DNA from 3 places in the Oerskovia sp. PE-21s genome. Region 1 is predicted to be linked to each of the others. Evidence: predicted binding sites of a transcription regulator. Region 1 holds the regulator's gene; each other region holds the start of a gene.

Evidence for each region. The regulator LexA, encoded in region 1, represses DNA repair genes until DNA is damaged. The targets are predictions, from matches to a motif close to TCGAACANNTGTTCGA.
Region 2: ACZDYF_RS06845 (Rv2578c family radical SAM protein) is a predicted target of LexA. The motif match lies at 6,873-6,888, and genes of this name have one in related genera.
Region 3: ruvA (Holliday junction branch migration protein RuvA) is a predicted target of LexA. The motif match lies at 4,315-4,330, and genes of this name have one in related genera.

The regions. Positions count from the first base shown of each region.
Region 1 covers NZ_JBUXJM010000010.1:48,814-59,018, reverse strand. The annotation lists gene ACZDYF_RS17190 (aldo/keto reductase) at 1-865, shown strand, start outside; gene nrdR (transcriptional regulator NrdR) at 905-1,441, opposite strand; gene ACZDYF_RS17180 (LysM peptidoglycan-binding domain-containing protein) at 1,875-2,252, opposite strand; gene lexA (transcriptional repressor LexA) at 2,565-3,314, shown strand; gene ACZDYF_RS17170 (L-lactate dehydrogenase) at 3,428-4,381, opposite strand; gene ACZDYF_RS17165 (ATP-dependent DNA helicase) at 4,460-6,517, opposite strand; gene hflX (GTPase HflX) at 6,609-8,138, opposite strand; gene ACZDYF_RS17155 (class I SAM-dependent methyltransferase) at 8,374-9,057, shown strand; gene ACZDYF_RS17150 (diaminopimelate epimerase) at 9,132-10,112, opposite strand; gene miaA (tRNA (adenosine(37)-N6)-dimethylallyltransferase MiaA) at 10,109-10,205, opposite strand, start outside.
Region 2 covers NZ_JBUXJM010000003.1:204,962-215,166, reverse strand. The annotation lists gene ACZDYF_RS06875 (DUF349 domain-containing protein) at 1-1,706, opposite strand, end outside; gene ACZDYF_RS06870 (peptidylprolyl isomerase) at 1,703-2,410, opposite strand; gene ACZDYF_RS06865 (MBL fold metallo-hydrolase) at 2,598-3,422, shown strand; gene hisS (histidine--tRNA ligase) at 3,467-4,870, shown strand; gene ACZDYF_RS06855 (hypothetical protein) at 5,049-5,546, opposite strand; gene ACZDYF_RS06850 (TIGR02391 family protein) at 5,539-6,291, opposite strand; gene ACZDYF_RS06845 (Rv2578c family radical SAM protein) at 6,897-8,039, shown strand; gene ACZDYF_RS06840 (hypothetical protein) at 8,076-8,831, shown strand; gene ACZDYF_RS06835 (PPOX class F420-dependent oxidoreductase) at 8,863-9,330, opposite strand; gene aspS (aspartate--tRNA ligase) at 9,467-10,205, shown strand, end outside.
Region 3 covers NZ_JBUXJM010000003.1:220,869-231,073, reverse strand. The annotation lists gene ACZDYF_RS06955 (hypothetical protein) at 1-349, shown strand, start outside; gene pdxS (pyridoxal 5'-phosphate synthase lyase subunit PdxS) at 471-1,394, shown strand; gene ACZDYF_RS06945 (NUDIX hydrolase) at 1,453-2,070, shown strand; gene pdxT (pyridoxal 5'-phosphate synthase glutaminase subunit PdxT) at 2,164-2,826, shown strand; gene ACZDYF_RS06935 (YebC/PmpR family DNA-binding transcriptional regulator) at 2,834-3,592, shown strand; gene ruvC (crossover junction endodeoxyribonuclease RuvC) at 3,679-4,242, shown strand; gene ruvA (Holliday junction branch migration protein RuvA) at 4,377-5,024, shown strand; gene ruvB (Holliday junction branch migration DNA helicase RuvB) at 5,017-6,150, shown strand; gene yajC (preprotein translocase subunit YajC) at 6,267-6,698, shown strand; gene secD (protein translocase subunit SecD) at 6,781-8,586, shown strand; gene secF (protein translocase subunit SecF) at 8,586-9,704, shown strand; gene ACZDYF_RS06900 (adenine phosphoribosyltransferase) at 9,711-10,205, shown strand, end outside.

The DNA of each region.
Region 1 (10,205 bases):
CGCAGAGGCTGCCTTCGGGCGCCTGCTGGCCTCGGATCTCCGAGGGCATCGCGACGAGCTCCTGATCTCGACCAAGGCGGGCTACCGCATGGGCCCAGGGCCCTACGGCGAGGGCGGTTCGCGCAAGTACCTGCTGTCGTCGCTCGACGCGTCGCTGCGCCGACTCGGCACCGACCACGTGGACGTCTTCTACTCCCACCGGTTCGATCCCACCACGCCGCTCGAGGAGACGATCGGTGCACTCGCCACGGCGGTGTCCTCGGGCCGGGCCACGTACGCGGCCGTCTCCTCGTACTCGGCGAGGCGTACGACCGAGGCCCTCGCGGTCGCCGACGACCTCGGCCTGCCCCTGGTGCTGCACCAGCCGTCGTACTCGATGCTGAACCGGTGGATCGAGGTGCCCGACGCGAGCGGACGCAGCCTGCTCGACGTCGCCGGCGACTCGGGCACCGGACTGATCGCCTTCTCGCCGCTGGCCCAGGGCATGCTCTCGGACCGGTACCTCGACGGCGTACCGTCCGACTCGCGCGCGGCTCGCTCGGTGTCGCTGCGGCCCGAGCACCTCGCCCCGGAGAACCTGGCCCGGATCCGCGCGCTGCGCGACGTCGCGGCCGGCCGCGGCGAGCCGCTCGCCCGGACGGCGGTCGCCTGGACGCTGCGCGACCCGCGTGTCACGTCGGTCCTCGTCGGGGCCCGGACCACGGCGCAGGTCGACGACAACCTCTCGGCCCTCGACGCGCCGCCGTTCACGACCGACGAGCTCACGGCGATCGACGCCGTGACGACCGAGCTCACGCCCGACGGGAGCCGTCGACCTCTGGACACCGGCATCAACATCTGGGCGGCGCGCTCGAGCGACCTCTAGCAGGGCCCTCGCGACCGCCTGCTGGTCCCGAGCGAGGGATCAGGCGCGATCCGGGACCACGTCGGCCGCAGGCTCGTCGTCCGTCGCGCCGGCCTCGGACCCGGCACCGCCGAACGCCGCCTCGCGCTCCTCACGCTCGGCCCGGAGGGAGTTGATCGCCGACTCGAAGTCCTCGAGCGAGTCGAACGCCTGGTAGACGCTCGCGAACCGCAGGTAGGCGACCTCGTCGAGCTCCCGCAGGGGACCGAGGATGGCCAGCCCGATCTCGTACGCGTCCAGCTCCGCGCTACCACCGGCCCGGAGCGACTCCTCGACCTTCTGCGCGAGGACCGCCAGGTCGTCCTCGTTGACCGGGCGCCCTTGGCAGGCCTTGCGCACGCCGGTCACGATCTTCTCCCGGCTGAACGGCTCGGTCACTCCAGAGCGCTTGACGACCGACAGGCTCGCCGTCTCGATCGTCGTGAAGCGGCGGTTGCAGGCAGGGCACTGTCTGCGACGACGGATCGAGGCACCGTCGTCGGAGGTCCGCGAGTCGACGACCCGGGAGTCCGCGTGCCGACAGAACGGACAGTGCATGAGGCGGTACTCCTGTGGGTCTGCGCGAGTGCTCCGTGGCGGTCGCCACGGACGGTGCGTCCCGAACCTATGTCTCGACCCTGACGAGGCGCAAGGCGCCCCGCCACGACGAGACAGCACGACGCGTTCCACACGCCGGTCAGCACACACATGAGAACGGAGGTGGCCGATGATCGGCCACCTCCGTCGGGACGCCCCCGTCCCCATCTCACGTCCGCGACTCGCCTCGCGAACGTCGACGCAACTGCGGAGACGCGCTGGCGCGCCCCCTCCTCACCGACCGACCCCCCAGCCGGGTTGGTGAGGCAGCACTAACTTAGGGGAACCTAATGCGATTGCGCAAGCCCTCCGGGCACGGGCCCTCACAGCGAGGGCAGCATCACCCCGGGCCGAAGGGCTGCCGACGCCTGAGCGGCACGGAACCCTCGACCGGTCAGCGCGCGAAGTCGGGGTCGACCGGCAGCAGGAGCTGCTGCCCGACCTGGAGCCCGGTCGACGAGAGGTTGTTGAGCTCGGCGAGCTCCGCCATCACGTCTCGCACGTCCCGGCCGCCCGATGCCAGGGCGGACGCGTGCTGCCACAAGGTCTCCCCCGCCTCGACGACGTGGATCCGGACCTCGACCGGCTCGCCGGGGCCGGACGCCACCGCACGGGCGCCCCACAGGGCCCCGAGTGCGAGGGCCGTCGCGACGAGCAGTACCAGGACGACACGGCCTCGCGTGGTCAGCCGCAGCGGAGCCTCGGCCTGACCCTGAGGACGACGCTCGACACGCCACCCGTCCGTCGCGCCCATCGCGGTGATCGCACTCATAGCCACTCCTTCGTCCGTGGCGCCCGAACCGCCTTCCCCGGTCGCTTCGAACACCTGTTCGTCGAACATCTGTACGATTTCTATCACCGTCGGGCGCCGGTGTCGAGACATGCTCGAACATGTGTTTGATTCGTGTCGCCGCGTGACCTACGCTGTTCGAGTACTGGTCGTCCGATATGTCGGACGCCTGGGGGTGGGACGTCTCGCCCCCGGGCTGACGAGATCGCCGCGGCCACGCTCAGGAGCCGGTGCCGCTCGCGGCGCCCCTCCGCAGGACAGGGACCGAGACGGCCGAGCAGGGCGGAGACGACGATGGCGGGACGGGTGGCCGACACCACGGGCAGGCTCGCGAAGGTGCACGAGCTGCCCGACGGCACGACGGGCGGGGACGGTCTCACACCGCGCCAGCGGCTCGTGCTCGAGACGATCCGCGCGTCGGTCGACCAGCGGGGCTACCCGCCGAGCATGCGCGAGATCGGCGAGGCCGTCGGCCTGACGAGCCCGTCGAGCGTCAAGCACCAGCTCACGACGCTCGAGCGCAAGGGCTACCTGCGTCGCGACCCCAACCGCCCCCGCGCGATCGAGGTCGTCCAGCACGACGACGCGCGGTCCATCGCAGCGCTTCCCGGCAGCGCGTTCCCGCGCGTCGAGGGCATCGACACGACCGAGGACTCACCCGAGCGCCCCACGCCGTCGTACGTCCCCGTCGTGGGACGCATCGCCGCCGGTGGTCCCATCCTGGCCGAGCAGGTCGTCGAGGACGTGTTCCCCCTCCCCCGCCAGCTCGTCGGCGACGGCGAGCTCTTCCTGCTGCGCGTGGCCGGTGACTCGATGATCGACGCCGCGATCTGCGACGGCGACTGGGTCGTGGTCCGTCGCCAGCCCGTCGCCGAGAACGGCGAGATCGTCGCCGCGATGATCGACGGCGAGGCGACCGTCAAGACGTTAAAGCGCATCGACAAGCACGTGTGGCTCATGCCGCACAACGCGGCGTACCGGCCCATCTCGGGGGACGACGCCCAGATCCTCGGCCGGGTCGTCTCGGTCCTGCGGAGCCTCTGAGCACAGCGTCCCGCCGGCCCCCAGGGACCGGCGCTCAGCACGACGAAGGGGACGGCCCGGTGGGCCGTCCCCTTCGTCGTGCCCGGCGCCCGTCACGGGCACCGGGGGGACGACTACAGTCCGAAGCTCTTGGCGACGGCGCGCACCGAGTCCGCGGACGCCCGGAGGCCCGCGAGCTCGTGGTCCGACAGCGGGACCTCGATCCGCTCACCGCAGCCACGCCGCTCGAGCAGCGAGGGGACGGAGAGGCAGACGTCGCTGATCCCGTGGAAGTCCTCGAGGAGCGAGGACACCGGCAGGACCCGGTGCTCGTCGTCGAGGACGGCCTCGATGATGCGGGTCGCGGCGAGCGCGACGGCGTAGTTCGTGGCGCCCTTGCCCTCGATGATGCGGTAGGCCGACTGCACGACCTCGTGCGCGATGTCCTCGCGCACCTCGGCCGTGAGCGGTCCCCGACCCTTGAGCCCCTGCCACTCGAGCAGCGGCACCCCGCTGATCGTCGCCGAGCTCCAGAGCGGGATCTCGCTGTCCCCGTGCTCTCCGGCGATGTACGCGTGCACGTTCTGGACCGCGACGCCGCAGTGCTGCGCGACGAGGAACCGCAGCCTCGAGGAGTCCAGGACCGTGCCGCTCCCGAAGAGCTGGTTCGGCGGCAGTCCCGAGTACTTGAGGGCCGCGTACGTGACCACGTCGACCGGGTTGGTCACCATGATGTAGACGGCGTTGGGCGCCACCTCGACGAGGCCGGGCAGGATCTTGCGCACGAGGGAGATCGTCGCCTCGGCGAGGTCCAGCCGTGTCTGCCCGGGCTTCTGCTTGGCCCCGGCGGTGAAGACCACGACGTCCGCGTCGGCGCACACCGCCACGTCGTCGGAGCCCTCGACCTTGGCCATGGGCATGAACTGGATGCCGTGCTGGAGGTCGAGGACCTCGGCCTCGACCTTGGTCCGGTTGATGTCGAGCAGGCTCACGGTGTGAGCGGCTCCACGCATGAGCGCCGCGTAGGCGAGGGTCGATCCGACGGAACCTGCGCCGACGATCGCGAGCTTGGTGGTACGGGCGGGCACTGTGCCTCCTGGACGTTGAGCACCGGACGTCGGTCGCTGCACGAGCGTCACGACGTCCGTCGCGTGGACTACCAGGTCTCAGCCTAGGGCGGACAGGCGCTCGAGCGCAGAGAGGACGACACGTCGGTCCGTCGTGGTCCAGAAGTCCGGCATCGACTTCGTGAGGTACGAGCCGTAGCGAGCGGTCGCCAGACGCGGGTCGAGGACAGCGACGACGCCTCGATCGGCCGTCGACCGGATGAGCCGTCCGGCGCCCTGCGCGAGCAGCAGCGCGGCGTGGTTGGCCGAGACCTGCATGAAGCCGTTGCCGCCCGCGGCCTCGACCGCTCTCGCGCGGGCCGACTTCACCGGGTCGTCGGGCCGCGGGAAGGGGATCCGGTCGATCAGGACGAGCTGGCAGCTCGGCCCGGGGACGTCCACGCCCTGCCACAACGAGAGCGTGCCGAACAGGCACGTCGCGGGGTCCGCGGCGAACTCCTTGACGAGCGTCGGGAGCTGGTCGTCGCCCTGGCACAGGATCGGGACGTCGAGGCGCTCGCGCATGGCCTCCGCGACCGCGAGCGCCGCTCGCCGCGACGAGAAGAGCCCGAGGGTGCGGCCGCCTGCGGCGGTGATGAGGTCGGCGATCTCGTCGAGCTGTCCGTCCGTGGCGGCCTCCCGGCCGGGCTGCGGCAGGTGCTTGGCGATGTAGAGGATGCCCTGCTGGGGGTAGTCGAACGGGCTGCCGACGTCCACGCCGGTCCAGGTGGCGCCGTCGTCGTCGAGGCCCAGCGAGCGGGCCACGGGGTCGAACGTGCCGCCGAGTGCGAGCGTCGCCGACGTGAAGACGCCCGTGCGCTCGGTCAGGAGGTGCGTGCGGATGAGGCCTGCGACCGCGAGGGGCGCGGCGTGCAGCTTGCTCACGCCGTCCCCGCTCCACCGTCCGTCGTCGCCCGCGCGCGAGCACCACAGGACGTCGTGCCCCGTGGGGTCCTGGGCCATGCGCTCGGCGATCTCGAAGACCTGGAGCATGGTCGCCTGGGCCATCTTCATCCCGGTGTCCGGCTGGGCCCCCGGGCCCCCCGAGGTGTCGGGCTTGAGCGCGCTCAGCACGGTGCGGGCCGCGTCACGGACGGCCGCGACGGCCGAGCGCGCGTCGTCGGGCAGGCCGTCGGGGAAGCGCTCCGCGGGGAGCGAGGTCACGACGGTCCCGAACGCCCCGGTCGCGAGGTCGAGGTCGGTGGTCTGGACCCCTCCGTGGCGGCGGGCGAGGCGAGCGGCGTGCTCGATGATGGGCACCGACAGGTCCGCGGTCGCGGCGGCCGTGACGCGGTCGCTGAGCTCGTGGGCCTCGTCGACGACGACGACGCCGTGCTCGGGCAGCACACCGGGCGATCCCGACGCGGCGATGCCCAGCATCGCGTGGTTGGTCACGACGACGTCGGCCTCACGCGCGCTCGTGCGCGCCTGGTCGGGGAAGCAGTCGTCGATGAGGGGGCACTTGGCGCCCAGGCACTCGAGCGCCGTGACCGAGACCTGCCGCCAGGCCTTGTCGGAGACGCCCGGGACGAGGTCGTCCCGGTCCCCGGTCGTGGTCTCCTGCGCCCACTCGCGCAGCCGCACGACCTGCTCTCCCAGAGCCGCGGCCCCCGACGCCGCTCCAGGTGCAGGGTGCTCGGCGACGCCCGCCCGCTCGCCGCCCGTGGGCAGGTCGAACAACGTGGGCTCGTCGGCCGGGTAGCCGCCTTCGATCTTGTGCTGGCACAGGTAGTTGTGCCAGCCCTTGAGGAGCGCAATGCGTGGTGGACGCGGCAACCGGTCCGCGACCGCCTGGGCCACGAGTGGCAGGTCGCGCGTGATGATCTGACGCTGGAGGGCGAGGGTCGCGGTCGAGACGATGACGCGCTCGTCCTCGCACACTGCGTGGCGGACGGCGGGCACGAGGTAACCGAGCGACTTGCCGGTGCCCGTCCCGGCCTGGACCAGCAGGTGGTCGGGGCCGCCCGAGCCGTCGATCGTCCGCGCGACGTTCACGGCCATCTGGTGCTGGCCTGCGCGGCGGCCGCCGCCCAGCGCGCCGACGGCGAGGTCGAGCAGCTCCTCGACGTCGGGGGTCGCGGGGCCCGTGGTCAGGGTGGTGGTGGTCTCCTCGGGCACCCCGGAAGTCTACGTGGGGCCACCGACACGGCCGGGCGCGCCCCCGTGGTTCCGCCGGGCCAGGCGCGTGCCCGGTCCGGCGGACGCGACCTCAGGCCCGGACCGCGACCGCGTTGAGCTCGAGCGCGAGCCCTTCGTCGACCCGGCCCAGCAGGCGCGTCCCGGTCTCGACGTGCTCCTCGAGGTCGATCTCGCCCGTGAGGTGCACGCGGTTGACCAGGTCGCCGCGGTGGTAGGGCACCACGACGTCGATCGAGACGTCGGGGCGCGGCAGCTCGTCGGAGATGAGCTGGAGCAGGTCCTCGATCCCCTGCCCGGTGTGCGCCGAGACGAGGATCGTGCGGCGCTCGCGCCCCCGGATGCGTGCGACGACGTCAGGGTCCGCGACGTCGACCTTGTTCAGCACGACGACCTCGAGCACCTGGTCGATGCCGGGGATGTCGGCCAGCACGTGGCGGACGGCCGCGATCTGCCCCTCGGGGTCGGGGTGCGACGCGTCGACGACGTGGAGCAGCAGGTCGGCCTGGCCGACCTCCTCGAGCGTCGAGCGGAACGCCTCGACGAGCTGGTGCGGCAGGGACCGCACGAACCCGACCGTGTCGGCGAGCGTGTACACGCGCCCGTCCTCGGTCTGCGCGCGGCGGACCGTGGGGTCGAGGGTCGCGAACAGGGCGTTCTCGACGAGCACGCCCGCGCCCGTGAGGGCGTTGAGGAGGCTCGACTTGCCGGCGTTGGTGTAGCCCGCGATCGCGACCGACGGGATGGCGTGGCGCTTGCGCGAGGACCGCTTGGTCTCGCGGCCCGGCGCCATCGCGGCGATCTCGCGGCGCAGCTTGGTCATGCGGTCGCGGATGCGGCGCCGGTCGAGCTCGATCTTGGTCTCACCGGGGCCGCGCGAGCCCATGCCTGCGCCCGCCCCGCCCACCTGGCCACCGGCCTGCCGGGACATCGACTCACCCCATCCACGCAGACGCGGGAGGAGGTACTCGAGCTGCGCGAGCTCGACCTGCGCCTTGCCCTCCCGGGACTTCGCGTGCTGGGCGAAGATGTCCAGGATCAGCGCGGTCCGGTCGACGACCTTGACCTTGACGATGTCCTCGAGCGCACGGCGCTGCGAGGGGGCGAGCTCGCCGTCGATCACGACGGTGTCCGCGCCGCTCACCGCCACGACGGACGCGAGCTCCTCGGCCTTGCCCGAGCCGAGGTAGGTGCCGGGGTCCGGCTTCTGCCGGCGCTGGAGCACGCCGTCGAGGACCTGGGAGCCCGCCGTCTCCGCGAGAGCCGCGAGCTCGCGCAGCGAGACCTCGGCCTCGGTCGCCGCGGCCTCGCCGCTGCCGCTGTACAGGCCCACGAGCACGACCTTCTCGAGCCGCAGCTGCCGGTACTCGACCTCGGTGACGTCCTCGAGCTCGGTCGACAGGTTGGCGACCCGTCGCAGCGCGGTGCGCTCGGCGAGCTCGAGCTGCTCCCCGTCGTAGACGGAGTGCTGGGTGCCTCCCTCGGCGCGCGCGGTACCCGCCCGTGCGAGCACCCGTGCCACGACGTCCCCGGCGATGTCGCGCTCGGGGCGCGCGGTCTCCGGTTCGGTCTCAGGGGTGGGGTTCGCGGGGGTCTGGGTCATGGGCCGCCTTTCAGCTGAGGGTCCGGGCACCGGGTCCGTGCGACCTGGGCCGGTCGGTCCGACCGGAGTCGCTCCGGTCGGCATGTCGTACAACAAGCGTGGCACGCCGGATCGTCCCGACGCGAACCAATTCGCCCTGCGTGGCCGCGTTTCGTCTCACGGCGCAGCGCCGACCGGCCGCCCGGGAGGACGGGCCACCACGGCGGCCGGGGACCGGCCGATAGGATCTGTCCTCGTGACGCCACCCGATCTGCCTGCCGACGCGACGCCCGGCACGACGCCCGAGCCCTCCCCCGACCACTACTTCACGGCGCAGCCCGCGTCCGCCGAGGAGCGCCGCGAGCTCACGGTCCGGCTCGCGGGTCGCGAGGTCACGGTCGAGGTCGCGTCCGGCATCTTCTCGCCCGGGCGGCTCGACCTCGGCACGCAGGTCCTCCTGCGCTCGGTCCCGGACCTGCCGCCCGTGACGCCCGGGCCCGACGGCGCCGCTCACCTCCTGGACCTCGGCTGCGGCTGGGGCCCGGTCGCACTGACCATGGCGCTCGAGGCGCCCGGCGCGACCGTCTGGGCCGTCGACGTCAACGAGCGCGCGCTCGACCTGGTGCGACGCAACGCCGCCCGCCTCGGCCTGGAGAACGTGCGAGCGGTCCGCCCCGAGGACGTCCCCGAGGACGTCCGGTTTGCCGCGATCTGGTCCAACCCGCCCATCCGGGTCGGCAAGGACGTGCTGCACGACATGCTGCTGCACTGGCTGCCGCGCCTCGAGCCCGGCGCCGAGGCCTACCTCGTGGTGCAGCGCAACCTCGGCGCGGACTCGCTCATGGCCTGGCTCGACGAGCACCTCGAGGACGAGCTGTCGGTGAGCAAGCTCGCGAGCGCCAAGGGGTTCCGCGTCCTCGAGGTCGCGCGCGCCGGCTGAGCGCCGAGCGCACCGGTGCGCGACGCCGTCGGGCCCCGTCACGGTGCTCGGAGGTGCCGTGGCCAGCGCCGCGGTCAGCGGGAGAAGGCCGCCAGGTCGATCTCCGCCCCGAACACGATCTCGGCCGGGCCCGCGAGCTCGACGCGGCCACCCTCGAGCGCGGTCACGCGCACCGTGCCGCCCGCCACGTCCACGAGCCACACGTCGGGCGAGGACGGCCCACCCCACGCGCGGACCGCGAGCGCCGCGGCGCACGCACCCGTCCCGCAGGACTCGGTCTCGCCCACGCCGCGCTCGTGCACACGCATGCGCAGCCGACCGACGACCGTCCCGTCGACCGAGACCTCCTCGCCGAGCGGGACGACGAGCTCGACGTTGGTGCCGTGCGGGGGCTCGGGCGAGACGGTCGGTGCCTGCGTGAGGTCGGCGGCCTCGAGCTCGTCCTCCTGCGGCAGCGCGAGGACCGTGTGCGGGTTGCCCAGGTCGACGCTCAGCGCGGGGCGCGGGACCTCCCAGCCCGAGATCGCGACCGCGGCGTCGAAGCCCTCGTCGAGCGCCGTGCGTCCGCCCGGCAGGAACCACGGACCCATGTCCACGGCGTACCAGCCGTTCGCCTCCTTGCGCACGTACTTGACGCCCGCGCGGGTGCCGACCGCGAGGACGCGGGAAGCGGAGAGCGCCTCCTGGGCGTCGTCGGCCCCGGGCCGGGCCTCGGCGGCGAGGTCCACGAGCCCGAGCCGCTCGGCGAAGGCCGCGAAGACCCGCACCCCGTTGCCGCACATCTCGGCGATCGAGCCGTCGGCGTTGCGGTAGTCCATGAACCAGATCGCGTCGGGGTCCTCCGCGAGGACCTGCGCGGACTCGGGCACGTAGGCCGTGGGGACGAGGCGGATCACTCCGTCGCCGCCGATCCCGGACCGGCGGTCCGCGAGCGCCCGGACCTGGTCGGCGTCGAGGTCGCGGCTGCCCTCGAGGTCGGCGATCAGGACGAAGTCGTTGCGGGTCCCGTGGCCCTTGGCGAAACGGGTCTTGTCACGGGGCGGCGTGGGGCTCATGAGCCCAGACTACGGCGCGTCGGCCGGTCGTCCGTGCGCGCGTCCAGGGTGCCGTCGTCGGCGGCCCGGACGATCTCGAGCGCGTCGGCGAGC
Region 2 (10,205 bases), on a different contig from region 1:
CGAGCCGTGATCGCCGACTCGATCTCGGCGATCTTGCGCTTGTCACCCTTGGCCGTCGCAGCGGCCAGGTCCTCCTCGAGACCCGCGATCGCGGACTCGAGCTGGGCGGCGGCCCCCTCGGCGCGGGCACGCGTCTCGGGGTTCGAGCGCGACCACTGCGACTGCTCGGCGTCACGGACCGCGGTCTCGACCGCGCGCAGGCGGGCCTCGACGCGCTGGACGTCCGCACGCGGCACCTTGCCCGCGTCCTCCCACTTCTCCTGGATGTCGCGCAGCGCGACCTTGGCCTGAGCCAGGTCCGTGACCGGCACGAGCTTCTCGGCCTGCTCCAGGAGAGCCTCCTTGACCACGAGGTTCTGCGCGTACTCGGCGTCCGTGGCGGCGTTGAGCTCGTCACGGGCCTGGAAGAACGCGTCCTGGGCCGCGCGGAAACGTGCCCACAGGGCGTCGTCGTCGCGACGGTTGGCGCGCCCGGCGGCCTTCCACTCGGTCATAAGGTCGCGGAAGGCGCCCGCCGTCGCACCCCAGTCCGTGCTGTTCTGCAGGGCCTCGGCCCGCTGGACCAGCTTCTCCTTGACCTCCTTGGCCGAGGAGTTGCGCTGCTCGAGCTCGGCGAAGTAGTGCCGACGCTCGCGGTCGAAGGCCGTCCGGGCGTGGCTGAAGCGCTTCCAGAGCGCCTCCTCGCTGGTCCGGTCGATCCTCGGCCCGTTGCGCTGGGCGTCCTTCCACTGGTCGAGCAGCTTGCGCAGCTCCTCGCCCGCCGGGCGCCACTGGATGCGCGACGGATCGGTCGAGGCGATCTTCTCGGCCGCCGCGATGATCTCGGTGCGGGCCGCGAGCGCCGCCTCCTTGGCCGCGTTGCGCTCGGCCTCGAGCTCGGCGCGGCGCGAGGCCGCGACCGTGCGCAGGGACTCGACGTGCGCGCGCAGGCCGTCGAGGTCGCCCACGGCGGACGGCTCGGCGGTCTCCTCGGTGAGCTTGGCGAGGGTCGAGTCGATCTCCTTGACGGACAGGTCCGTGCCGGTCAGGCGCGCCTCGAAGAGCGCGACCTTGGCCTGGAGGTCGAGGTAGCGGCGCACGTACAGCGCGAGCGCCTCCTCGGGGGTGACCCCGGGGAACTGTCCGACGCTTCGCTCGCCCGCGGCCTCGGTCACGTAGACCGTGCCGTCCTCGTCGACGCGGCCGAAGCCCGCGGCCGCCTTGGCGGCCGCGCTGTCGTCCGGGATGACCGCGGCGGCTGCAGCCGGGGCGATGGTCGCCGCAGCGGGGGCGGCGGGAGCCGGGGTCCCCGGCTTGGGGGGACGCGGGACGGGGATCGCGCTCGGCTTGGGCGCGGCCGAGGGCTTGGGCGCGGCGGCCGGCTTCGGGGCCGGTGCGGCCTCGTCCGTGACCTCTGCCGATGCCTCGGCCGAGGCCTCGTCCTGGGGGGCCTCGGGCGCTGCGACCTCGGTCTCGACCGCAGTCTCGGTCGGGGTCGCCTCGCTGGCCGGGGCGTCGGGCGTCTCGGCAGGAGTCTCGTCCGTGACGGGCGCGGCGTCCTCGTCGCTCGCTGCGGCGGGCGCGTCCGTCGCGGCCTGGGGCGCGTCGGTCGCGGGCGCGGCCTCGGTCGGTTCAGCGACCGCCGGCACCTCGACCTGCTCCGTCGCGGGGGCCTCCTCGGATGCCTGCGCCGGAGAGTTCGCGTGGTTCTCGGTGCTCTCGCTCACTGGGTCTCAACTCCTTCGATGGTGACCGGGGTGGCGGGGGAGCCGTTGCCGGTCCCGTCCGCTGTGCCCGCGTCAGCGACTGCTCGGACGACGTCCAAGCCGGATGTGATCTTGCCGAAGACGGTGTACCCGCCCGTGGTGGTCGGCAAGGTGGTGTCCTCGTAGACGAGGAAGAACTGGCTGCCCATGGTGTCGGTACCGGCCTCGGTCCGTGCCATGGCGATGGTGCCGGCCGGGTAGAGGCCGTCCTCGGGGGCGTTCTCGACGGGCCCGAACTCGTAGCCCGGGCCCCCGGTGCCGGTGCCCGTGGGGTCTCCGCACTGCAGGATGAAGATGCCCTCGGTGGTCAGCCGGTGGCAGTCGGTCCCGTCGAAGTACTTCTCGTGGGCGAGCGAGACGAAGTTCGCGACGGCCTGGGGGGCGGTCTGCCCGTCGAGCGTGAAGGCGACGTCTCCGGCGCTGGTCCGCAGCTCGCCCGTCCACTCGCGGTCCTGCGCGGCCGAGGCCGGGGGCAGGGTGAACGTCTTGTCGGGGGCGTTGGCGTTGACGGCGAGCACGGTGACTCCTGCGACGACCGCGACCCCGGCGACCGCGCCGGCGATCGTCCACGCTCGACGCCTGCGGGCGCGAGCCGTGGCCTGGCGCTGGGTCCACTTCTGCTCCCGCAGGCGGGCACGCTCGCGTTCGCGCTTGCTCGTTGACACCCCAACTCCTTCGTCTCACGCCACGGGCAGGTCCGCGTGCCGGCGCGAAGGCGCGTGATTGCACGGGTGGTCCACGGTTTCAGAGGACAGTCTAGGCATCGGGAGCGTTCCGGCGCGGTGACTTTCCGCCATTCAGGTCACGGTCCGGTATCAGGTGTCCTGTTTGTGAGGTCGGTACTGTCCTGGCATGGACGTCTTTCTCGTGGTCGCACCCGTGTTCGGCACCAACTGCACGATCGTCGCGCCCGGGGCGCGCGGCACGCTGCCCGACGGCGTCGCTCGCCCGTGCGTGATCGTCGACGCCGGGGCAGGGGTCGCCCCGGGAGTCGCGGAGCTGGTGCGGGAGCACGGCCTGGCGCCGACCGCGGTCCTCGCGACGCACGGGCACGCCGACCACACGTGGGACGCCGCCGAGCTGTGCGAGTTCTACGGGGTGCCGCTGTGGATCCACGCGGGCGACGCCTACCGGCTCGCAGACCCGCTCGGCACGATCGAGCACGGGGCCCCGGCGGACGGGCCGCTCACGAGCGGGCCGCTGGCCGCGGCGCTCGCGGCAGGTGGCGCCAGGATCGAGGACTACCAGGAACCCCGTGAGGTACGGACGTTCGGCTCGGGCGGTGGGTCCGGTGCCTCGCTGGTGCGCGGTCCCGGCGGCACGTCGGTGGCCGACCCGCGCGTACGGCTCGACCTGGGCGGCGTCCTGGTCGACGCCCTGCACGCGCCGGGCCACACCCAGGGCTCGACGCTCTACCTCCCGGTCGCCGCAGGGGACCAGGACGGCGGCGGCGCGAGCGACGGCCAGGTGGCCGGGATCGTGCTCGCCGGAGACGTCCTGTTCGCCGGCTCGGTGGGGCGGACCGACCTGCCCGGGGGAGACGGCGAGACGATGCAGCGCACCCTGCGCGACGTCGTCGGGCACCTCGACGACTCCCTCGAGGTGGTTCCCGGTCACGGGCCCCTGACGACGATCGGCCGCGAGCGCCGCACCAACCCGTACCTGCGGGGCCTGTGAATCGATTGCTCGTTCGGTCGGTACGTCTGGAAGGATCGGGTCCCATGGCCCGACCTACACCTCTCTCCGGTTTCCCCGAATGGCTCCCTGCTGGACGCGTCGTGGAGCAGCACGTGCTCGACACGCTGCGTCGCACGTTCGAGCTCCATGGTTTCGCGGGGATCGAGACGCGGGCCGTCGAGCCCCTGGACCAGCTGCTGCGCAAGGGCGAGACCTCCAAGGAGGTGTACGTGCTGCGCCGCCTCCAGGAGGAGGCCGACTCGTCCGAGGGGGCCGCGGGGGACCGAGGCGGCAAGGGGGACAAGCAGCTCGGCCTGCACTTCGACCTGACGGTGCCGTTCGCGCGGTACGTGCTGGAGAACGCCGGGCACCTGGCGTTCCCGTTCAAGCGCCACCAGATCCAGAAGGTGTGGCGCGGCGAGCGCCCCCAGGACGGGCGCTTCCGCGAGTTCGTGCAGGCGGACATCGACGTCGTGGGTGCGGGCGAGCTGCCCTACCACTTCGAGGTCGAGCTGCCGCTGGTCATGGCCGAGGCGCTGGGCGAGCTGCGCTCGATCGGCGTCCCCGAGGTCCGCATCCTGGTGAACAACCGCAAGGTCGCCGAGGGCTTCTACCGTGGGCTGGGCCTGGACGACGTCGAGGGCGTGCTGCGCTCGATCGACAAGCTCGACAAGATCGGGCCGGACAAGGTCGCGGCGCTGCTGGTCGCCGAGACGGGCGCGACGCCCGAGCAGGCGGCCGCGTGCCTGGCGCTCGCGGCGATCTCCGGATCGGACGCGACCGTCGCGGAGCGGGTGCGGGCGCTCGCGGCAGAGCACGGCGTGACCTCGGAGCTGCTCGAGGAGGGCCTGCGCGAGCTGTCGGCGCTGATCGACGCGGCGGCCGTGCGGGCGCCGGGCGTCGTGGTCGCGGACCTGAAGATCGCGCGCGGCCTGGACTACTACACGGGCTCGGTCTACGAGACGGTCCTGGTGGGGCACGAGCAGCTCGGGTCGATCTGCTCGGGCGGGCGCTACGACACGCTGGCCTCGGACGGTGCGAACACCTATCCGGGCGTGGGGCTCTCGATCGGCGTCTCGCGCCTGGTCTCGCGGCTGCTGAGCGCGGGCCTGGTCCGTTCGACGCGGTCGGTGCCGAGCGCGGTGGTGGTCGCGGTGACGAGCGAGGAGACGCGGCCCGCGTCGGACGCGGTCGCGGTGGCGCTGCGCTCGCGCGGCATCCCGGTCGAGGTCGCGCCGAGTGCGGCCAAGTTCGGCAAGCAGATCAAGTTCGCGGACCGTCGCGGCATCCCGTTCGTGTGGTTCCCCGCGGGGATCGGTGCGGACGGCGAGGTCGTCGCTCACCAGGTCAAGGACATCCGTTCGGGCGAGCAGGTCGCTGCGGACCCGGCGACGTGGGCCCCGTCCGAGGAGGACCTGTGGCCGCGGGTCGTCCCGGCGGGGGAGTGAGACCGCTGCCCGGGCGCTGACCCGGGCGGACGTGCGTGAGGCCCGGTAGGGGTTCCCTGCCGGGCCTCACGCGTAGGTCGTTCAGGGCCGCGAGGACGCTCGGGTGTGAGGGGCCCAACATGGCCGGTCATCGAACGCGTGTTCCGCAAATCGGTCCGATGCGGCGGGGTGGGCGCGACTACGTGGTGCGTTGTCTGTGGGTGTGCCGCTCAACACTGCCGTCATTACGTCGCGTCCACCGCCGATCTCGTACATCCACGAAATCCACCCACGCAGGCATCGGGGCAGCCTGATGGGTGGATTCGGTCACGTGCTCACCGGGCAGGAGCACGTCCCACCACCCAACTCCAAGGGTCACGTGACGACCCTCAGTTGTTCTCATCGGTTCGGTGGACACCGCCACCTGGTAGACCGGATCCGACGATCCGTTCAGGACGTGGATTGTGACCGCAGACCCGTTGGATCCAGACTCATTCCAGATCGCGACCCTCCGTGCCTCGGTCATCGTTTCGGACTTGGCCCGCTCGGCCTCATGGCGTGCCTGGCGTCGAAGTTCTTCGTCGAGCGCCGTCTGTGCCCTCATCCTTTCCGCGCGCTCTACGAAGAAGAGCACCGCCGGAACGGCGGCAGCCAGAATCGTCCCGACCGCTGTTGCAATCGTCCAACCGTCAGTCATGTTGTTCCGCGAGTTCGCACCCATCGATCCAACGTGCAAGAGTGCTGAGGGTCGCGAGTTGCTCCAGTGCTTCCTGAGCGGGCAGATCCTCCGTGCTGTGCGTCGCTGGGTTCCGGATCGCGAGGAAGCACCCTTGGCCGAACTGAAGCAGTCCCGATCGCATAGCCCGGACCGTGAGGTCCGAGTCGTCGCCGGGCCATCGAAGGCGTGGCTTCCCGGGCTCGGGCTGGTTCGGTGAGAACACCTGCGCCATCAGCGCACTGTCGGACATGTCGCGTCGTCCAGTGAGTTCCTGGACATGTGCGTTCAGAAAGGTTGCAGCGCGCTGCACTGCCGAGCCGTGATGCCCGTCGCCCCACAACTTGGCTGCCGCGTCCCAGATCAGCGGGTGCAATGAGTCGGCAGCCATTGTCGGCGCCGAGGTGCCCGTGATGTGCTGCGCTGTTTCAGCATCGGTGGCGAGCTTGCCAAGAGCGCGCCTGGCGAGGTCAAGGCCGTTCTGGAGCTCAACGAAGTTGTGACTGTTGAGCGGACGCACCAAGGCGTCAACCTTTGTCACCCCCAGAACGGTGCTGATCACTCGCCGTGTCTGGTGCTCTCGAGCGAGCATTGCGTCAGTCCTAGGACCTGAAGCGCAGAACGCGAACTCTCGATGAGACCGGCCGTCAAGCAGCGCGGCGTCGGCGTGCTCGATCCACCAATCGAGAACGCCCTTGGCCCAGACCGGATCAATGCTGAGCGGCATTTCGCGCACTTTCTGCTATAGGTGTTGCGCGGCGGAAAGTCATCTCATCTCACCCAGTTCCGTGGGACGACGTGTCGTGAGTCCATCGACAGGTGCGAGTGTCTCGCGTCGAGACGACGCCGCGCCACTCGCGGTCGACGCGACGAGTTCCGCGCGCCCGGGCCGGTCCGTGGTCGCGATCCGTCTGGTCATGCGTGCCTCCGGGGGAGAGTTCTCCCGAACGCGGTCCACCCGCAGATCGTCGAGCCACTGACGGACCTCGCTTGGTACGACACCGCGATCCTCGCGAGCCCCGATCTGGACCGAGCGCCCGCCCATGATCATGTCGCCGTTCCTCGACGGAGTCTCGCTCGCGGGCGCGACGACCCTGCCCCGTCACGACGCACGCCATGAGCGGCCTCGGCCGGGCGCCCGAGGTCTACGCGACCCTCGCTCCCGACGCGGTCATGGGCGAGGGCTCGCGGTGCGCGGGGAGCGTGTCGCCGACGCCGAGCCGGAGATCGACCGCTGGGTGCTGGCGGCGGGGATCGGCTTAGCAGTCCGCAGCCGCCGTCGGCGTCGACATCGACATCGACACGTGATCGAACATGTGTTCGAATAGCGCCATGAGGTGGGACGGGCAGGCGATCACGGCGGACGACGGCGCGCTGCCCGGGCTCAGCCGCATGGCGGGGCTAGTGCGGACCGTGCGCACGCCGGAGTTCGCCGGGGTCACGTTCCACGAGGTACTCGCCAAGAGCGCGTTGTCCAAGGTGCCGGGGGAGTCCCGCATGCCGTTCACCTGGACGATCAACCCGTACCGCGGATGCTCCCACGCGTGCTCCTACTGCTTCGCCCGCCCCTCGCACCGCTACCTCGACATGAACCCCGGCGAGGACTTCGACAGCCAGATCGTCGTGAAGATGAACGTTGCCGAGGTGCTGCGGGCCGAGCTCGCCAAGCCGTCCTGGACGGGCGACGCGGTCGCGCTCGGCACCAACACGGACCCCTACCAGCGCGCCGAGGGACGCTACCGGCTCATGCCGGGGATCATCGACGCGCTCGAGGCCTCGCGCACGCCGTTCTCGATCCTCACCAAGGGCACGCTCCTGCGCCGCGACCTGCCGCGTCTGACGCAGGCGGTCGAGCACGTCGACGTCGGCATCGGGGTCTCCCTGGCCTTCGTCGACGAGGACCTCCAGCAGGCCGTCGAGCCCGGCACCCCCACGCCGCGCGCCCGCCTCGACCTCATCCGCGCCGCCCGGGCGGCGGGGCTGCCGTGCGGGGTCATGATCGCCCCCGTGCTGCCGTGGCTCACCGACTCGACCGACCACCTCACGCGCCTGCTCGACGCGGTCCACGAGGCGGGCGCGACGGGCGCCACGGTGCTCCCGCTGTTCCTCAAGCCCGGCACCCGCGAGTGGTTCATGGCCTGGCTGCGCCGCGACCACCCCGAGCGGGTCTCGGGCTACGAGCGCGTCTACGCGGGCGGGTCGTACGCGAGCCGCGCGTACCGCGACTGGCTGTGGGACCGCGTGCGGCCGCTGCTCGTCGAGCGCGGCTTCGCGAGCGCCGGTCACCGGGCCCAGGCACGCACGTCCGGGCACGCCCGGACCGCGTGGCACCCCGAGACCCCTGGCGAGAGAGCGCGGCACGACGAGGGGGCCTATCCGGCGGGGAGCCTGGTGGTGCAGGACCGGGACCGCGGTGGACCGTCCGGACGTACGAGCCCGAGCGCGGCGGCGAGCGCCGAGCAGCTGCTCTTCTAGGCCAGGCTCGCGTGAGGAGGACTACGCTCTCGCACCATGACACTCGTTTGGCCGACCTCTCGTGGGCTGCCTGCCCTGGGGGACGTGGCGTCGCACGTCCGGACCCCGTTCGGGGACGTCGTCCTGTCCGCTCGGTGCGCCGGGAGAGACACGGGAAGCGCTCCTGGTTCCGCGTTCGCCCTGCCTGCCGGCGGCCGGCTGCTGCACCGTCGCGGCCCCTCCTGGTCGCTCGAGCAGATCCTCACGCCCCTGCCGACCTTCGACAAGGAGGGAAGGTCTCCGGCCACGACCTGGGGAGTCGCCTGGCGCGTCCAGGCGCTGGGAGCGCTCGTCGAGACGAGCCTGCGCGTCCAGATGGCTGATCGACGCGTCGGGCTCGACGTCGGGATCGTCGACGGACAGCACCTCGCGGCGCTCGCGGCCGACGACGGTCGTACGGAGCTGGTCATCGGCGGGCCGGACAGCGAGGGGCTCTGGGGCCTCGTTCTCCGAGGGCTGTGTCCCGCGCGATGGAGGTCCGACTACCCCGGGCTCGCGAGCGACCTGTCGCTGGTGGACGACGTGCCGCGCAGGCTCGGGTTGCCACGTGCGGCCAAGGACCAGCGGGGAACCGCCGAGCGCCCCGGGCTCGAGTGGAACCTGCCCGCGCTCGAGGACGGCGAGGTCGTGGTCCTCGCGTGCGCCGTCTCCTGGGAGCCGTACGACGCGAAGTCGGAGTGGGCGTGGCTGTCCGTGGACGTCGGACCGGAGTACGTCGTCCGGCACGCGTCGCGCGGGACGTCGAGCGCTTGACCATCTCGCGCCGGGCCATGACGGCCCGCGCTCAGTCCTGCGCGAGCCGTGCCGGGAAACCGCCCGTGGCCACGGGGCCCCAACCCGTGATCGTCACGCGCAGCAGCGACTTGCCCTGCGCGACCATGGCCTGGCGGTACTCGTCCCAGTCGGGGTGCTCCCCGGCGACCGACCGGTAGTACTCGACGAGGGGCTCGACCGAGTCGGGCAGGTCGATGACCTCGGCCGTGCCGTCGACCTGGACCCAGGCGTCGTCGAAGTCCTCGCCCAGGACGCACAGCGACGCGGCGGGGTCGCGCCGCAGGTTCACGGCCTTGGCGCGGTCGGGGTAGGTCGAGACCACGACGCGCCCCTCGGCGTCGACCCCGTACGTGACGGGGCTCATCTGCGGGGCGCCGTTCGCGCGCCGGGTGAGCAGCACGGCCCGCCGGTTGGCGCGCAGGAACGCGACGAGCTCCGCGCGTCCGATCCGGTCCGTGGTCGCGATCCGCCTGGCCATGGGTGCCTCCCGGTGGGTTCTCCTGAACGTGGTCCGCCCACAGACTAGACTCGTCCGAGTGCGTCGTCTGCGCACTCCCCACTCCCATCCCGGGACGCCACTGTGCGCCCCGGCATGTTCCGGAAGGACTCTCTCCGTGCTTCGCACCCACACAGCCGGCTCCCTGCGGGCCGAGCAGATCGGTCAGACCGTCACCCTCACCGGTTGGGTCGATCGTCGCCGCGATCACGGTGGGGTGGCCTTCATCGACCTGCGCGACGCCTCGGGCATCGCCCAGGTCGTCATCCGCGACGAGTCGATCGCGCACCCGCTGCGCGCCGAGTTCGTGCTCCAGGTCACCGGTGTGGTCTCCCGTCGCCCCGAGGGCAACGAGAACAAGAACCTCCCCACGGGTGAGGTCGAGGTCGTGGTGAGCGACGTCGTCGTGCTCAACGAGTCCGCGCCCCTGCCGTTCCAGGTCTCCACGGCCCTCGAGGGCACCGAGGTCATCGGCGAGGAGGCGCGCCTCAAGCACCGCTACCTGGATCTGCGCCGCCCCACCCCGGCCCACGCCCTGCGCCTGCGCGCCAAGGCCAACCAGGCCGCGCGCCGCGTGCTCGACGAGCAGGACTTCGTCGAGATCGAGACTCCGACCCTGACGCGTTCGACGCCCGAGGGTGCCCGCGACTTCCTGGTCCCCGCGCGCCTGGCCCCCGGGTCCTGGTACGCGCTGCCGCAGTCCCCACAGCTCTTCAAGCAGCTGCTCATGGTCTCGGGCATGGAGCGCTACTACCAGATCGCCCGCTGCTACCGCGACGAGGACTTCCGCGCGGACCGCCAGCCCGAGTTCACGCAGCTCGACGTCGAGATGAGCTTCGTCGAGCAGGACGACGTGA
Region 3 (10,205 bases), on a different contig from region 1:
CGGCGGCGCACCGCTGGTGCAGGCGCCTCGCCTCCTGGCGGGGGTCGGGATGCAGCGCGCGATGGCGGAGAGCGACCTGTCGGCCACGTTGCGCGCGGCGCTCGAGGACCCGCAGGACGTCGCGGAGATCCGCGCCTCGCCCCTGGGGGCCGACCTGCTGGCCGCGCTGGCGGGGGCCTGGTACCGGGCGCAGATCGCCCGCCGTTTTCACAACGAGGCCGTCGCGCAGACGCAGCGCCTGCGCCGCACCTGGTACGCCCGGGCGTTCTCCCTGGCGGGGCACGCGCCCATGCCGGCCACGGTCGAGCTGGACGACGCCTGGCCCTCGGGGTTGGACCGCAACCCCTGAGCGGTCGCCGTGCCCGAGGGGTGAGCGCGCGTCCGTAGACTGGTGGTGACGTGCAAGCATGTCGGCGGCGCGAGCGTGACCCCTGCTCGTGCGTCCCAACGTGAAGATTCGAGGTTTCGCGGTGTCCGTGGAGAATTCCGGCGAGAACAGCCCCCAGGTGACCGACGTCGTCGGCTCGGCCAAGGTCAAGCGCGGCATGGCCGAGATGCTCAAGGGCGGCGTCATCATGGACGTCGTCACCCCTGAGCAGGCGAAGATCGCCGAGGACGCCGGCGCGGTGGCCGTCATGGCGCTCGAGCGCGTCCCGGCGGACATCCGCGCCCAGGGCGGCGTCTCGCGCATGAGCGACCCCGACATGATCGACGGCATCATCGCGGCCGTCTCGATCCCCGTCATGGCCAAGGCCCGCATCGGCCACTTCGTCGAGGCGCAGGTGCTGCAGGCCCTGGGCGTCGACTACATCGACGAGTCCGAGGTCCTGACCCCGGCCGACTACGCCCACCACATCGACAAGTGGGCGTTCGACGCGCCGTTCGTGTGCGGGGCGACGAACCTGGGCGAGGCCCTGCGCCGCATCACCGAGGGCGCGGCCATGATCCGCTCCAAGGGCGAGGCCGGCACGGGCGACGTGTCCAACGCGACGACCCACATGCGCACCATCCGCGCCGAGATCCGCCGCCTGACGTCCCTGCCCGAGGACGAGCTGTTCGTCGCGGCCAAGGAGCTCCAGGCGCCGTACGAGCTCGTCAAGGAGGTCGCCGCGACGGGCAAGCTGCCCGTGGTCATGTTCACCGCGGGCGGCATCGCGACCCCGGCCGACGCCGCCATGATGATGCAGCTCGGCGCCGAGGGCGTGTTCGTCGGCTCCGGCATCTTCAAGTCCGGCAACCCCGCCCAGCGTGCGGCCGCGATCGTCAAGGCCACCACGTTCTACGACGACCCGGCCGTCCTCGCGGACGTCTCGCGCGGCCTGGGCGAGGCCATGGTCGGCCTCAACGTCGACGAACCCGCGCGATCGATCCAGTTCGCAGAGCGCGGCTGGTGACCGCGCCGGCCGGTCGGGGCGTCCCGGAGCCCCGGGAGCACTCCTGCGTGTCCTCCTCGTGACGAGCACCCCCGACCGGCCCGCCGGCACCACCCCGGACGGGGTGGACGCACCCGCTGCGCCCACCCCGCCCGCCCCGACGTCCCTCGGCCCCGACTGGGTCCTGGGCCCCGACGGGCTGCGCCACCGGCGCGGCGCCCGCGTCCTGCTCCTCGACGCCGCGGACCGCGTCCTGCTCGCCCGCGGCCACGACACCGACCAGCCGGACCGCTCCTGGTGGTTCACCATCGGCGGCGGCATCGAACCCGGCGAGAGCGACCTCGACGCCGCGGTGCGCGAGGTCCGCGAGGAGACCGGGCTGCACCTGGACCCCACCGCGCTCGAGGGCCCCGTGTGGACCCGCTCCGCGATCTTCGACTTCTACCGCGAACGCTGCCGGCAGGACGAGGTCTTCTACCTCGCCCGCCTCACCGACCAGCACACGAACCGTCCCCTGACCCGCGACGGCTGGACCGAGGTCGAGCACGACGTCGTCGACGAGATGCGCTGGTGGACCCTGCCCGAGCTGCGCGCCGTGACCATCGAGGTCTTCCCCGCCGGGCTGCCCGACCTCCTCCAACCGCTCCTGCACGGCTGGGACGGGAGCACCCGCCACCTCGGCGAAGCCACCGAGTAGCCCGCCGGGCCCCACCCGCCCGGCGAGCACCCGGGCCGAGCACCGCCGTCGGGCACCCACGCAGCGCGCGGCAGGCGGCGCGTACGATGGGCGATCGTGAAACCGGTCATTGGAGTCCTCGCCCTGCAGGGCGACGTCCGCGAGCACGTGGCCGCCCTCGAGGTGGCCGGCGCCCGCGCCGTCACCGTGCGGCGCCCCACCGAGCTCGCCGCGATCGACGGCCTCGTGCTGCCCGGCGGGGAGTCGACCACGATCGACAAGCTGCTGCGGATCTTCGAGCTGTTCGACCCGCTGCGCACCGCGATCGGCGCCGGGCTGCCCGTGTACGGGTCGTGCGCGGGCATGATCCTGCTCGCCGACCGCGTCCTGGGCGCCACGCACGACCAGCAGACCCTCGGCGGACTGGACGTCACGGTGCGCCGCAACGCGTTCGGGCGCCAGGTCGACTCGTTCGAGTCGTCCGTCGAGATGTCGGGCGTCCGCGGCGGGCCCGTGCCCGCCGCGTTCATCCGCGCCCCCTGGGTCGAGGAGACCGGCCCCGGGGTCCAGGTCCTGGCACGCACGCGCCACCGGGGCGCCTCGGTGCCCGCCGCGCCGGCCCAGGCCCCGGACGCGGCCCCCTCCGCGGGCGCGGGCGAAGACGCAGGTAGAATCGTCGCAGTACGTCAGGGAACGTTGCTCGCCACCTCCTTCCACCCCGAGATCACGGGCGATGCGCGGGTGCACGAGCTCTTCGTCGCAATCGTGAAGGAGTAACAGGGGTATGTCAGGACACTCCAAGTGGGCTACGACCAAGCACAAGAAGGCCGTGATCGACGCCAAGCGCGGCAAGCTGTTCGCCAAGCTCATCAAGAACATCGAGGTCGCGGCCCGCACGGGCGGCGGGGACCTCGCCGGTAACCCCACGCTCTTCGACGCCGTCCAGAAGGCCAAGAAGTCCTCGGTCCCCAACGACAACATCGACCGCGCCCTCAAGCGCGGCTCGGGCCAGGAAGCCGGCGGCGCCGACTACCAGACGATCATGTACGAGGGCTACGGCACGGGCGGCATCGCCGTCCTCGTCGAGTGCCTCACCGACAACAAGAACCGCGCCGCCGCCGAGGTCCGCATCGCGTTCACGCGCAACGGCGGCCAGCTCGCCGACCCGGGCTCGGTGTCCTACCTGTTCTCCCGCAAGGGCGTCATCGTGGTCCCCAAGGAGGGCACCACCGAGGACGACGTCATGGAGGCCGTCCTCGAGGCGGGCGGCGAGGAGGTCACCGACGAGGGCGACACGTTCGAGATCCTCACCGAGGCCACCGACCTCGTCGCGGTCCGCACCGCGCTGCAGGACGCCGGCATCGAGTACGACTCCGCCGACGTCGTCTTCCACCCCTCCATGGAGGTCGAGGTCGACGCCGAGGGCGCCCGCAAGATCCTGCGCCTCATCGACGCCCTCGAGGACAGCGACGACGTGCAGAACGTCTACGCGAACTTCACCGCGAGCGACGAGGTCATGGCCGAGCTCGAGAACGACGACTGACCCACCCCCTGGTGTGACGAAGGGCTCCCGCGCGACCGCTCGCGTGGGAGCCCTTCGTCGTGGGCGGCCCGTGAGAAGGTGAGCGCGTGCGCGTGCTCGGAGTGGACCCAGGACTGACCCGTTGCGGGATCGGCGTCGTCGACTCGCTGCCCGGACGGCGCGCCCGCATGGTGGCGGTCGGGGTCCTGCAGAGCCCGCCCGACCAGTCGGTCGACCTGCGCCTGCTCACCATCTCCCAGCGCCTCGACGTGTGGATGGACGAGCACGTCCCGGACGTCGTGGCCGTCGAGCGCGTCTTCGCGCAGCACAACGTCAGCACCGTCATGGGCACCGCGCAGGTCGCGGGTCTCGCGATGGTCGCCGCGGCCCGTCGCGGCGTGCCCGTCGCGATGCACACCCCCAGCGAGGTCAAGGCCGCCGTGACCGGCACCGGCCGCGCCGACAAGATCCAGGTCCAGCGCATGGTCGCGCGCATCCTCGAGCTCGGCGAGCTGCCCAAGCCCGCCGACGCCGCCGACGCCCTGGCCCTCGCGATCTGCCACCTGTGGCGCCCGGCGGGCGCCCTGCAGGGCGGGGACCGGCACCAGCTCACGCCCGCGCAGCGCGCCTGGGCCGCGGCCGAGCAGGCCTCGCGCGGCCGACGCGGCTGACACCGGCCCCACGTGCCCGACGGCGAGGCTCGACCGGGAGCACCGCCGCCCGTTGCTAGAGTGGCCCACGGTTCGTACAGGTGTTCGGGACCGGCCGCTCGTGGCCGGGACCCGCGAGGAAGCATGGAGGCACAGTGATCGCTTCGCTGTCGGGCACGGTCGCGGACGTCCGCCTGGACCGCGCCGTCATCGACGTGGGAGGCGCCGGGGGAGCCGTGGGCTACCTCGTCCACGCGACCCCCGCGACCCTGTCCGCGCTGCGCGTGGGCGAGCCCGCGCGCCTGGCCACGAGCATGGTCGTCCGCGAGGAATCCTTCACGCTGTTCGGGTTCGCCGACGACGACGAGCGTGCCGTGTTCGAGGCCGTGCAGACCGTCAGCGGCGTCGGCCCGCGCCTGGCCCTGGCCATGCTCGCGGTGCACACGCCCGACGGGCTGCGCCGCGCCGTCGCGGGGGAGGACATCGCCGCGCTCATGCGCGTGCCCGGCATCGGGCGCAAGGGCGCCCAGCGCATCGCGCTCGAGCTCGGCGACCGGCTCGGGGCCCCCACCGGTACCGGCGCGGACGACCCGGCCGGAACGGGCGGCGCCGGCGGTGCCGTGGTCGACGACCAGCGCGACCAGGTCGTCCAGGCGCTCGTGGGCCTCGGGTGGAACCCCAAGGCCGCCGAGGACGCCCTCGCCACCGTCCTGACCCAGGCCGGGGCCGACGCGGTCGCGCCCGACGAGATCGCCGGCGCGCTGCGCGCCTCGCTGCGGGTCCTGGGCGGCCCCCGTGGCTGACTTCGACCGCGTCGGCTACGAGGAGGGGAACGAGCCGTTCACGTCCGAGCGGATCGTGACCTCGACGGCCGACGACCTCGAGCGAGCGGCCGAGGCCGCCCTGCGTCCCAGGCGCCTCGAGGAGTTCGTCGGGCAGCTCGTCGTGCGCGACCAGCTCTCCCTCGTGCTCCAGGCGGCCCTCGCACGCGGGGCGACGCCCGACCACGTCCTGCTCTCGGGCCCGCCCGGGCTCGGCAAGACGACCCTCGCGATGATCATCGCCGCCGAGCTCGGCACCTCCCTGCGCGTGACGTCCGGCCCCGCTATCCAGCACGCGGGCGACCTCGCCGCGGTCCTGTCCTCGCTCGAGGAGGGCGAGGTGCTGTTCATCGACGAGATCCACCGCCTCGCGCGCCCCGCCGAAGAACTCCTGTACGTCGCGATGGAGGACTTCCGGGTCGACGTCGTCGTCGGCAAGGGGGCCGGGGCCAGCGCCATCCCGCTGTCCCTGCCGCCGTTCACCGTCGTGGGCGCCACCACGCGCGCCGGGCTCCTGCCCGCCCCGCTGCGCGACCGCTTCGGGTTCACCGGACACCTCGACTTCTACTCCGCCGAGGAGCTCGAGCGCGTCATCATCCGCTCGGCCGGGCTGCTCGGCGTCGAGATCAAGCACGCCGCCGCCCACGAGATCTCGGGCCGTTCCCGTGGTACGCCCCGTATCGCCAACCGGCTGCTGCGCCGCGTGCGCGACTGGGCACAGGTGCGCGGCGACGGGACCATGGACCTGCGGGCCGCCCGCGCGGCACTCGAGGTCTACGAGGTCGACGAGCTCGGCCTCGACCGCCTCGACCGGGCCGTCCTGGGCGCCCTGTGCACGCGGTTCGGCGGCGGCCCCGTGGGCCTGAGCACCCTCGCCGTGACCGTGGGGGAGGAGTCCGAGACGGTCGAGACCGTCGCCGAGCCCTTCCTCGTGCGCGAAGGGCTGATCGGCCGCACCCCGCGCGGTCGCGTCGCGACCCCCGCGGCCTGGGCGCACCTCGGGCTGACCCCGCCCGACCCGCTGGCGCCCCGCGGACCGGGCGGCGGACTCGGGCAGCGGACGGGCTCGGCGAGGTCGGGCGGAACCCTGTTCGACACGGGGGCCTAGACTGGAGGAATCTGAGCGGCGGAACTCCACGGCCGGACGGTTCGTTGGTGATCCGTACGCGTGCGCCTAGACTGCCGCGCAGATCCCAGCACAGAACAGGAACCGGTCACCCCGTCATGGACTTCAGCCTCATCCTCATCCTCGCTCTCGCCGCCGGAGCGATGTTCCTCATGACCAACCGGTCACGCAAGGCCCAGAAGGAAGCAGCCGCCTTCCGCACCAACCTTGCCCCCGGCCAGGAGGTCATGACCGGCTCCGGCCTGTTCGGGACCATCGTCGACGTCGACGAGGAGAAGGACATCATCACGATCGAGTCCACCCCCGGCACCCAGACGCGCTGGCTGCGCGCGGCGATCGCCAAGCTCGTCGAGCCGCCCGTCGAGGAAGAGGGCACCGACGAGCTTGCCGAGGGCACCGAGAAGGACGCGGTCTACGGCGACGCGACCGCCTCCTCGGCGGACGACGACGTCCTGGACGTCCCGGACGACCTGTCCGGGCTCACGGACAAGCCGGGGGACAAGCGGGACGACGGCACCGACAGCAAGTGACACCACGTCGCACCCCGATCCCGGGGTGCGACGTCGACCCGCGCCATCTCGCGATGTCGCGCGCACGAGAAGAGACGGATAGTTGGCCACCTCCAACACACGACGCGCCAGGCCCGTACGCACCCTGGTAGCCCTCGCTGTACTGATCCTCGCGTTGTTCGCGTCGATCTTCGCCGGCACCAAGTGGTCGGACGCGAGCCTCACCCCCGGACTCGCCCTCGACCTGGAGGGCGGCACGCAGATCATCCTGACGCCGATCGCCTCCGAGGGGAAAGTCACCGACGAGACGATCACGCAGGCGATCAACGTGATCCGCCAGCGCGTCGACTCCTCGGGCGTGACCGAGGCCGAGATCACCAGCCAGGGCAACAACATCGTCGTCGGGCTGCCCGGCACCCCGAGCGACGAGACGCTCGACCTCGTGCGCAAGTCCGCGCAGATGCGGTTCCGCCCGGTCCTGACCGTCGGCGCCCCCACCCCGGTGGAGACCGAGACCCCGGCCGAGGCTCCCGCTGAGCCTGAGACGCCCGTCGTCCCCGCTAACCCGAGCGACCTCGCCCAGATCACCCCGGCGATCCAGGCCGAGTTCGACGCGCTCGACTGCACCGACCCCAAGAACCTCACCGGTGGTCTGGGCGACCAGCCCGACGCACCCCTGGTCACGTGCGCCGACGACGGCAGCGCCAAGTACATCCTGGGACCGGTCGAGATCGAGGGCACCGAGATCTCCAACGCGAGTTCGGGCATGGGCACCACGGCGCAGGGCGTGAGCACCGGCCAGTGGGTCGTCAACCTCGAGTTCAACAACGAGGGCACCGAGGCCTTCAAGGACACGACGACGCGCCTCTTCTCCCTGCCCTCCCCGCAGAACGCTTTCGCGCTCGTGCTCGACGGGCTCGTCATCTCCGCCCCGACCGCCAACGCCGTCATCACCGACGGCAAGGCCGAGATCTCCGGCAGCTTCACCCGTGAGAGCGCGGCCCTGCTGGCCAACCAGCTCAACTTCGGCTCGCTCCCGCTGACCTTCGAGGTCCAGAGCGAGCAGCAGATCTCCGCGACCCTCGGCAGCGAGCAGCTCGAGAAGGGCCTCATCGCGGGCGCGATCGGCCTCCTGCTCGTCGTCATCTACTCGCTCTTCCAGTACCGGGCCCTGGGTCTGGTCACGGTCGCCTCGCTCGGCATCGCCGCGGTCCTCACCTTCGGGGTGATCCTGCTGCTGTCCTGGACGATCGGGTACCGCCTCTCGCTGCCCGGTGTCGCGGGCATCATCGTCGCGATCGGTATCACCGCGGACTCGTTCATCGTGTACTTCGAACGCATCCGGGACGAGCTGCGCGACGGCCGCACCCTGAACTCGGCCGTCGAGAAGGGGTGGGACCGCGCACGCCGCACCATCCTGGCCTCCGACGCGGTCAACTTCCTCGCCGCGGTCGTGCTGTACTTCCTGGCCGTGGGCGGTGTGCGCGGCTTCGCGTTCACGCTCGGACTGACGACCCTGATCGACCTGATCGTGGTCTTCATGTTCACGCACCCGGTCATGCAGCTCCTCGCGAGGACCAAGTTCTTCGCCAGCGGGCACCCGGCCTCGGGTCTCGACCCGCGCCGCCTCGGAGCGACCACCCGCTACGCCGGACGGGGGCGGGTCGCCCGCCCCGGGACCACCGAGGACAAGGACGCACCTGTCACCGACGCCCCCGTCGACGAACCGTTCGGCAGCCCCACCCGTGAGAAGGTCGGTGCCGGCGCGAGCCTCCAGGGCGCGACCGGGGGCGAGGGCACCCGCCTGACGATCGCCGAGCGCCGCGCCGCGGCCCGGCGGGCGGCCGAGTCCGACGCCCCCACCACCGGCTCCTCGACCGAGGGCGACAAGAACGAGGAGAACCTCTGATGGCGCAGGGATTCGCCCAGTGGGGCAACGACCTCTACACGGGTCGCAAGTCCTACCAGATCGTCGGCCACCGCCGCCGCTTCTACATCATCGCGATCGTGATGGTCGTCCTGTCGTTCGGGGTCCTGCTCACCAAGGGCTTCAACCTCGGCATCGACTTCCGCGGCGGCTCGGAGTTCGTCGTCTCCAACGTGAGCGACACCAGCCAGCAGCCCGCGATCGACGCCGTGGCCGAGGTCGCGCCGGACGAGGTGCCGCGCGTGACGACCGTCGGTGGAAGCGCGATCCGCGTCCAGACCGACCGCCTGACCGCGGACGAGGTCACCGAGGTCCGCGACGCCCTCGCCGGGGCCCACTCCGTGACCGAGAACGACGTCACGACCGCGTTCATCGGCCCCAGCTGGGGCAAGGACGTGTCCCAGAAGGCCATCACGGGCCTCATCGTCTTCCTGGCCCTGGTGGGTCTCGTCATGACGATCTACTTCCGCAACTGGCGCATGGCGGCGGCCGCGCTCATCGCGCTGTTCCACGACCTCATCATCACGGTCGGGATCTACGCGGCGATCGGCTGGGAGGTCACCCCCGCGACCGTGATCGGCTTCCTGACGATCCTCGGGTACTCGATCTACGACACGGTCGTGGTCTTCGACAAGGTCCGGGAGAACACGCACGGCATCCTCGACCAGACCCGCAGCACCTACGCCGAGCGCGCGAACCTCGCGGTCAACCAGACGCTCGTCCGGTCGATCAACACCTCGGTCGTGGCGCTGCTGCCCGTGAGCGCCATCCTGTTCATCGGCGCGTTCCTCCTGGGCGCCGGCACGCTGCGCGACATCTCGCTCGCGCTGTTCGTCGGTATGGCCGTCGGTGCCTACTCCTCGATCTTCCTGGCCACGCCCTTGGAGGTCACGCTGCGCGAGCGCGAGCCCGCCATCAAGGAGCACACCCGGAAGGTCCTGGACAAGCGCGCCGCGAAGGTCGCCGACGCCGCGCAGTCCTCGGACGGCACGGCCAGGGACGCGGCGCTGGCCGCCGCCGGGGTCCAGGGTGCGGCCCAGCTCCAGCCGGGCTCCCACCAGGGCGTCAAGGCGCAGCCGCGACGCAAGCGGGGGCACTGACCCCTCATGAGCACCAGCAGCATCCTTCCCGTCGGGCTGACCGGCCTGGGGGACGAGCGCGCGGCCGAGGTCCTCGGACTGATCCGCGACGTCCCGGACTACCCCCAGCCCGGCGTCACGTTCCGTGACATCACCGGTCTGCTCGCCGACGGCAGGGCGCTCGGCGACGTGGTCGACTCCCTCGCGGCCTTCGCCGCGGGGGGCGTCGACCTCGTCGCCGGTCTGGAGGCCCGCGGCTTCCTGATCGGCGCCCCGCTCGCGACCCGCCTCGGCGTCGGCTTCCTGCCGCTGCGCAAGGCCGGCAAGCTCCCTCCGCCTACCGAGACGGTGACCTACGACCTCGAGTACGGCACCGCCTCGATCGAGCTGCGCACCGGGACGCTGACCCCCGGCGCGCGGGTGCTGGTCGTCGACGACGTCCTCGCCACGGGCGGGACCGCCTCGGCCGGCGCCGAGCTGGTCGAACGCTGCGGCGGGGTCGTGGTGGGCGTCGCGTTCCTG